Regions from separate parts of the Chitinophaga sp. 22308 genome, predicted to be linked through region 2. Evidence: riboswitches for the same ligand, from Rfam matches in the RefSeq annotation. Region 2 holds a riboswitch; the other holds the start of a gene.
What was found. A riboswitch is a leader RNA that binds a small molecule or an ion and turns the genes downstream of it on or off. The one in region 2 is predicted to bind S-adenosylmethionine.
Positions count from the first base shown of each region.

Region 1: linked by a shared signal. The riboswitch ahead of ACTJJS_RS01320 (trans-sulfuration enzyme family protein) and the one ahead of ACTJJS_RS25895 (trans-sulfuration enzyme family protein) in region 2 are both predicted to bind S-adenosylmethionine.

Region 1 is NZ_JBQEOP010000001.1:318,045-322,248, forward strand. It holds gene ACTJJS_RS01315 (homoserine dehydrogenase) at 1-236, opposite strand, end outside; gene ACTJJS_RS01320 (trans-sulfuration enzyme family protein) at 297-1,475, opposite strand; SAM riboswitch class I at 1,656-1,774, opposite strand; gene ACTJJS_RS01325 (DUF2851 family protein) at 1,904-3,205, shown strand; gene ACTJJS_RS01330 (OsmC family protein) at 3,383-3,790, opposite strand; gene ACTJJS_RS01335 (hypothetical protein) at 3,978-4,204, shown strand, end outside.
Region 2 is NZ_JBQEOP010000006.1:534,892-539,095, forward strand. It holds gene ACTJJS_RS25885 (NirD/YgiW/YdeI family stress tolerance protein) at 1-320, opposite strand, end outside; gene ACTJJS_RS25890 (dicarboxylate/amino acid:cation symporter) at 468-1,679, shown strand; gene ACTJJS_RS25895 (trans-sulfuration enzyme family protein) at 1,630-2,808, opposite strand; SAM riboswitch class I at 2,984-3,094, opposite strand; gene ACTJJS_RS25900 (NAD-dependent epimerase/dehydratase family protein) at 3,166-4,086, opposite strand; gene ACTJJS_RS25905 (YdcF family protein) at 4,151-4,204, opposite strand, start outside.

The sequences.
Region 1 (4,204 bases), on a different contig from region 2:
GCGGCTTCCGTATCGTTGATCAGTTCCACCACTACGTCGATAGTAGGATCTTCAAGGATTTCATTTTTATCCGTTGTAAAATAGCTACTGTCGATAGGTCTTGATTTGTTGGGGTCTTTAATACAGATTTTTTTGATACGTGCATTAATACCTTTGGTCCTGTTCAATACCTCGTACAGACCCTGGCCTACTACGCCGAAACCGAAAATACCCAGATTGATGATCTTGTTTTCCATACTTTAGTTCATAATTGGTTGGTGCTATCAGTGTTCCTGGCGGGTGGCCCGGGCTGACAGCTATTGTAAAACAGTAATTTGTTTGCCGGCCGGATGGTTTAATTTATCCAGCGCTTGTTTCAGGTCGTTGATGAGGTCTTCTGCATCTTCGATCCCTACGGAGAGTCGGATACAGGAGTCCTGCAGGCCTGTTTTTTTCCGGAATTCTTCCGGGATGGTGCGGTGTGTCATGGTGGCCGGGTGGGCCAGCATGCTTTTCACGCCGCCGAAGCTTTCCGCCAGTTTAAACAGCTTGGTGGCGTTAACGATGCGGATCGCATTTTTAATATTGTCGGCTTTAAGCGAGAAGCTGACGAGGGCGCCGTAGTTCTTCTGCTGTTTGCGGGCAATATGATGATTTTTATGGGTGGCCAGTCCGGGATAGAACACTTTGTCCACCGCCGGGTGTGTGGCGAGCCAGTTGGCGATGGCGCTGGCGTTGCTGCATTGTTTCTCGAACCGGAGGTAGAGCGTTTCAATGCCGCGGATGGTGAGCCATGCTTCAAACGGGCTCAGGATGCTGCCGGAGATGTTCTGGTTGTACCGTATCTGATCGGCCAGTGCTTTTGAATTCACCACTACCAGTCCGGCTATGACGTCACAGTGGCCGGCCAGGTATTTGGAGGCGCTGTGGATAACGATGTCCGCACCGAGTGTCAGTGGCTGTTGCAGCAGCGGGGTGCTGAAGGTATTGTCTACTGCCAGCAGGATATTATGTTGTTTGGCGATCTTGCTGACGGATTTAATGTCAGACACGCGCAAAGTAGGATTGGTGGGGGATTCCAGCCAGATGATACGGGTGTTGGGCGTGATGGCGGCCAATACCTTGTCCAGGTTGCTGGTGTCCACAAAGTTTACTTTGATGCCAAAACGTTCGAACATGTGGTTGAAGATCTGGAAGATGCCACCATAGGTATCTTCCACGGCCATGATCTCGTCGCCGGATTTCAGCAGTTTGAGCACGGCGTCGATGGCAGACATGCCGCTGGCGAAGGCGAAGCCGGCATATCCTTCTTCCAGGCTACAGATGAGCTCTTCCAACACTTTACGCGTGGGATTGTTGGCCCGCGAAAATTCAAAACCCTTATTGATGCCCGGTGATTCCTGCACAAAGGTGGACGTCTGATAGATGGGCACTGAAATGGCGCCTGTCAGTTCGTCTACCGGAATGCTGTGAATCAGTTGTGTAGCTGTTTTCATGTTAATAAAATTTTAATGATGTCACGAAGGTCACGCAGTTTCGTGCAACTTTATCATTAAAAATCTATTTTAACAACCTTATTTCCAGGAAGTGGGTGGGGAGAAGGCATAAAAAAAGCCCTTCCGGGTGTTGGAAGAGCTATGAATCAATTATATATCTGGTGAAGATTTATCTCTGCCAACTTATCTTTCCCCGGTACACCGGGGCAGGAATTAGCACCTTTTTCCCGACCAATGCTGGTCTGGAATGGTTGCTAAGGCATCGCAGGGCCAAGTCCCTCCGCCTTTCTGGATAAGTGATGTTAAGAACTGGGTGCAAAGGTAACAGCAGTTTTATCAATTTTCCAAATTTGATGCACAAAAATATTTTCCGGGCGCCGGTGTTTTATTATCTTTAAAGACATTGTTTTACTGACCAACCATATCTTATGCACGTTAACCCCCCGCTCACGGAAGCGCTGTTCCAGCATATCTGGAAGTGCCGCCTGTACCGGCATGAAGGCCTGGTGACCACCACCGGCGAGGCTGTACAGGTCATTCATCCCGGCACGCATAATCATCATAGCGGCCCTGATTTCACGGGCGCCCGGATAAAAATCGGCCCTGTTTTGTGGGCAGGACCGGTGGAGCTGCATCTGCGCTCGTCTGACTGGTACCGTCATGGCCATGCCGGCGATGCGCAATACGGTCATATCATCCTGCATGTGGTGTACAGGCATGACCTGCCGGCGGGGATCGGCGGGCATATACGGTGCCTCGAGCTGCAGCCTTATATTTCCAACCTGTTGTTGCAGCGTTACGAGGAGCTGCGGCAATCGGCCGCTTTTGTGCCCTGCAGCGCCCATGCCGGCCGCGTGCCGCCACTGGTGTGGACATCATGGCAGGACCGGCTGCTGGCCGAACGCTGGGAAAGGCGACAGCGGGAGCTGCTGCACTGGCTGTCGGTCAACCGCCACAACTGGGAAGAGACCTGCTACTGGGCGGTGGCCCGCAGCTACGGCGCACCGGTCAACGCTCCGGCTTTCCTGGCGCTGGCACAGTCGCTGCCCTACCGGTTACTACAGCAGTACCACGACCGTCCGCCGGCCATCGAAGCGCTGTTGTTCGGGCAGGCCGGTATGCTGGAAGATACTTTTACTGACGTATATCCTTTACAGTTACAGCAGGAATACCGGCAGCTGCGACAGCAGCACCGGCTGGAGCCGTTGCCGGCCCATGGCTGGCGGTGGCTGCGGATGCGGCCCTCATCGTTTCCGTCTATGCGCATCGCTGCATTGGCGGCGTTGCTGCAAGGCAGCCGACGCCTGTTTACCGCCATGCTGGAAGTGGCCGCCCGGCGGCAGCTGGAACAGCTGTTTTTCGTACCCCCGTCACCGTACTGGCTTACCCATTACCGCTTTGAGCACCCCGTAAAACGTGCCCGCCAGCCGGGGCGGCAGGCACTGCACGCCGTGCTGATCAACAGCGTGCTGCCATTGATGCACCTGTACGGCCGGTACGGGCAACAGCCCGACTACCAGGAGCTGGCACTCACCTTGTTGCAGGAACTGCCGCCAGAAGACAATCATATCATCCGCGAATGGGAGCAGTTGGGCGTGGCACCCGGACAGGCCTCGGGAACACAGGCCATGCTGGAACTGAAGCAGTACTATTGTGAACAGAAGAGATGCCTGGAATGTGCGGTGGGAACGCGGATCATATCGCAAAAGGAATTCCCGCAAAGACGCTGACAGCAAAGACCAAAGGAAAATTCCGAAAAGCTGAAAGGACTAAGGAATAAAAAAAAGAAACCCGTGGAATAAAAAACCTGAATCACAATGTAGCCCTGGGCTACATTGTGATCCAGGCTGTTCGTTGAGTGGGCCGCCGGTTAAGGAAAGGCCGGTTTTTATCGGTCTGTTTATTTACTACCAGTTAAACGTAACGTCCTGTTTAATGTCTGGATGAAGGCTGTAGGCTACCGGGCAGGTGTGGGCGGCCCTTTCCAGGATGGTCCTTTCTTTTTCGCCCAGGTTATGGCCGGCCGGCATGTCGAAAACCACGGTGATACCGGTGATACGGCGTGGTTCTGTGCCCATGATCTTGGTGATGGTAACTTTGGTGCCTTCAATATTCCAGTTGTTGTCTCTTGCTTTGATGCCCATGATGGTGAGCATGCAGTTGCCCAGCGCGGTGGCTACCAGGTCGGTAGGGGAGAAGCGCTCGCCTTTGCCCTGGTTGTCAACTGGGGCGTCGGTTTCAATCACAGTGCCGGACTTCAGGTGCGTAGCGCTGGTCCTCAGATCGCCGTTATAGATAATTTCAGCTGTTGCCATAATTTTTTATTTTTAGAAGATGTTATTGCTGTTGGATATCGCCCGTAAAATAAATGTATTTTTAGTAGATCAGGAAGACCGGAGAAGATGGCCTGGCAAACTCAAAAAAAATTAGGTACGTTTGTAATATTAATATAACAATACCTTTGTTCAAGCGTTTATTTATTACAATAATAGCCCATTCACTGTGAAGAAATTATACATCATCCTATTTTTAGCAACCATCAGCGGCGGGTTGTACGCACAGACAACAGGCCGGGAATCTGTGTCCTCCCCGAAGAAAAGTGAAAAAGAACAGCGTAAATTGAAACGGATTTCTATCTTCCGGGAACAGGAAGAGGGGGAGAACGTGTTCCAGCGTGACTTTTCCGCAGGCGCCCGTCTGAACACCGATGGCTGGTCCGGCTTTGTGGA
Region 2 (4,204 bases):
GTTACAGGCCGGTTAGCCGTCAGGGTGACCGGCTTGTTGATTTCATACTGTACCCAGGCTTCGACGATCACTTCCTCCCTGTCGCTGAACGGTTTGCCGGGCAGGAACTTATCTGCAATATCCACACGGATCTCGGCGGTACGGTCTTCCAGCAGATAGGTGGTTTTACCGACCTTTTCGGTGATGTACCCTTTGATTTTTACTGTCGTACTGTCGTAAGTCAGCTGCCGTGCGTTTTTCAGGACTTCTCCTATCGTATAGTACTTATGCTGGGCAAGAAAACACAACGGTAATAATAAACCCAGTAACAAACATTTCATATGGACGATGTTGGTTTGATAGTGTAACAAGCGGGAGGGCCAAAAGGTTACACGTATAGGCGGTAACGTTGTCTTACCGTCTAAAATTCATATTTAAATAATATGCGTGAAATGTGCTAGCTTTCGGGAAGAAATAAATTTCCATACATGGAAGTCCTCAAGAATTACCGTGGTATATTCCTGCTGCTGGGCGGAATTATCGCAGGTTCCATAGCCGGGGTGCTATTGGGGCCAAAGGTGGAAGTGATCAAACCGATTGGTGATATTTTTCTCAACCTTTTATTTACGACTGTCATACCGCTGGTATTTTTTGCGATCGCGTCTGCCATTGCGCATATCGATGCGTCGCACCGGCTGGGAAGGGTATTGGGCGTGATGTCATTGGTATTTCTCAGCACATTGCTGATTGCTGCTTTTCTGACTATTGTGGCCGTCTGGATATTTCCCATTCATCAGAAAGTGGTACTGACGCCTGTAACAGATCATACCAGCGCCGGCACTTTTGGCGAGCAGCTGACACGGCTGCTGACGGTCAGCGAGTTTTACGAGTTGCTTTCCCGCAAGAACATGTTACCGTTCATTATCTTTTCGGTACTGACCGGTATGGCTGCCATGCGGGCGGGGGAACGGGGCGCCTCTTTCCGGCGTTTCCTCCACTCCGGCAACGAGGTGATGAAAGACCTGCTGGCATTGCTGATGAAGGCCGCCCCCCTGGGGCTGGGCGCTTATTTCGCCTATCAGGTAGGGACAGTGGGCCCGCAGCTCTTTGGCACCTATGCGCATTCGCTGGGCATCTATTACGGCTTCGGCGCTCTTTATTTCCTGGTTGGCTTCAGCTTCTATGCCTTTGTGGCCGGCGGTTTCAGGGGAGTAAAGATTTTCTGGAAAAACAATATCGTTCCCACCCTCACTGCTGTAGGCACCGGTAGCAGCATCGCCACTATTCCGGCCAACCTGGAAGCGGTGCCCAGGATGGGGGTGCCGGCATCCGTAGGCAACGTGGTGGTACCGTTGGGCGCAACGTTGCATAAAGATGGTTCAAGCATCAGCTCCATCATTAAGATGGCGGTTGTTTTTGCCATGTACGGCAAAGGTTTCGACAGTGTCAACGTGATTGTGATGGCACTGGGCATCACCGTCATCGTGAGCATTGTGGAAGGCGGCATTCCCAACGGTGGTTACATCGGGGAGCTGCTGGTGATGTCGGTATACAATTTCCCCCCGGAGGCGCTCCCGCCGCTGATGGTGATCGGCACCCTGGTAGATCCGCTGGCCACCATTTTAAACGCGACGGGAGATAACGTAGCCGCTATGCTGGTAACCCGGTTTCTGCCAAAGCGGGCTGCGGTAAGTGTTTAAAGGCCTGCTCCAGGTCGGCGAGCAGGTCGGTCGCTTCTTCCAGGCCTATAGACAAACGTATCAGGCTGTCGCTCACACCGGCAGCCTTTCTTTTTTCGGCCGGTATGGATTTATGGGTCATGGTAGCTGGATGGCTCACCAGGCTTTTAATACCGCCGAGACTTTCAGCGAGTTTAAAATAGTGGGTGGATGTCACAAAAGCGGTAGCTGCTTCTTCGCGGTCGTCTTTCAATGAGAAAGAGATGATGCCGCCAAAGCCCTTGCTCTGTTGTTTGGCCAACGCATGGCCGGGATGGGAAGGCAGTCCCGGATAAAACACTTTATCCACTGCCGGATGTTGTTCAAGGTATTCGGCGACGACCTGTGCAGAGGCCACATGCTGGCGGATGCGCAGGTGCAGCGTTTCAATGCCGCGTATGAGCAGGAAGCTGTCGAACGGTGACAGGATAGCGCCACAGGCGTTCTGATAAAATTTAATCTCCTCTCCCAGCTGTGGCGTTTTAGACACTACCACACCGGCGATCAGGTCACTGTGGCCGCCCAGGTATTTGGTGGCGCTGTGAATGACCAGGTCGGCACCAAGGGCCAGTGGCTGCTGCAGCACCGGTGACGCAAACGTATTGTCCACACAAAGGAGACAGTTACTTGCCTTGGCAATACGGCTGATGGCCGCAATATCAGAAATCTTCAACGTAGGATTGGTGGGTGTTTCCAGCCATATAAGGCGTGTCGCCGGTGTAATGGCCTGGAATACCGCCTGTGTGTCGGCCGTGTCCACATAGTGCACTTTGATACCGAATTTTTCATACACTTTATGAAAGAGGCGGAAAGCGCCGCCATAGATATCATCTACCGCCACAATTTCATCTCCGGCTTTCAGCAGTTTGATGACAGCGTCTATGGCTGCCAGGCCGCTGGCAAAGGCGGAAGCGGCTGCGCCTCCTTCAAGTCCGGCGATGATTTTTTCTGCTGTTTCGCGGGTGGGGTTGTTGGACCGGGCATAGTCATAACCTTTGTTTACACCGGGAGCCTCCTGTACGAAGGTGGATGTCTGGTAGATGGGAACAGCGATTGCGCCTGTTTGCGGATCTACGGGAATAGAATGGATCAGTGATGTGATAGTGCTCATCTGTACTTGTTTTTTAGTTTGATGAAAAATGAATAAACAAGTTCTATGCAGCGCCCATCAAGAGATTTGGTTATTGTGTTATTTTACTATAGTCATTAAAATAAAAATGCAGCGGGTATATATCCGCTGCATTCCTATAATAAAATATCTAAATGAAATAACAATCAAATGTAGATACTTATCTTTCCCGGCAAAGCCGGGATGGATGCAGCACCTTTCATCAGTGCCATGATGAAGGTTGCTAAGGTATCGTCGGGCCATTTCCCTCCTCCTTTCTTGATAAGCGATTAAAAGAACTGGTGCAAAGATAGGACACAAATTCAAACTACCAAATTTATTTCCTACAAATTTTGTAGACTATTCATATTGCAGGGTAAGTTTAACACCTTCTTCATAGGAAGTAGGTTTTACCTGAAAGTGTTTTTCAAATTTGGACGAATCGAAAATATAGGGATAGTTGCTTTGGTACAACATCTCCCCCAGTTCGCGGATGGTGGAATCGAAAAGGCCGGAAACAGCGATGAGGAAGCGGTTCAGCTTCATATACTTTGGCTTAACGCCCATCTGGCGCGCGATCATCTCCATATATCCTTTGCCGTCCGGGGCCGGATTGGCAGTAGGCAGATGCCATACCTGGTTCCAGGAGGAATCGTCCTGGGAAAGCAGGTAAAGTCCTTTGCCGGCGTCGGGGGTGAAGGTGTAGCTATGGGTGACGTTATCTTTGCCCAGCCACATGGCGGAACTTTTCTTTTTGAATTTGTCGATGATCAGCAGGTTGAGGAAGCCGGTCTTGTCTGCGCCGGGGCCGTAGAAGTCCGCTGCCCTGGCGATAGTGGCCGTGATGTTACCGGCTTTGACTTCTTCCATTAGTTGCGTGGCAATAGCGGCCCGGATTTTTCCTTTTTTGCTGACAGGATTGTAGGGGGTGGTTTCTGTCATCGGGCCGTTCACTAACCCATAAGAATATACGTTATCGAAGAAGATCAGTTTAGCGCCTTCCGCTTTACATGCTTCGATGACGTTGCTCATGATGCGGGGCCATGCAACGGCCCATAGTTTATGGTCATATTTCAGTCCGGCCGTGAGGAACACGACAGTAGCGCCGGCCACCGCGCGGCGGGTTTGCGCGGCGTCAGTGATGTCTGCGGCCACCAGGTCGGTGATGCCGGCAACAGCTTGAGGAGAGCGGCTTACGAGTCGTACCTGCTTTCCGTTTTTTACCAGTTCTTTGGCCAGTTCATTGGCGATTACGCCACCGGCGCCGAGGATAGTGTACATGAAGTTGTGTGTTTTATGAATAACAAGTGTGACGATTCATCATGGTACATACTGTGGTCCGCGATCAGGGATCCAGCGGGTCGAGTGAGTTGGCCTGCAGCGACTTCAGATCTGGCAT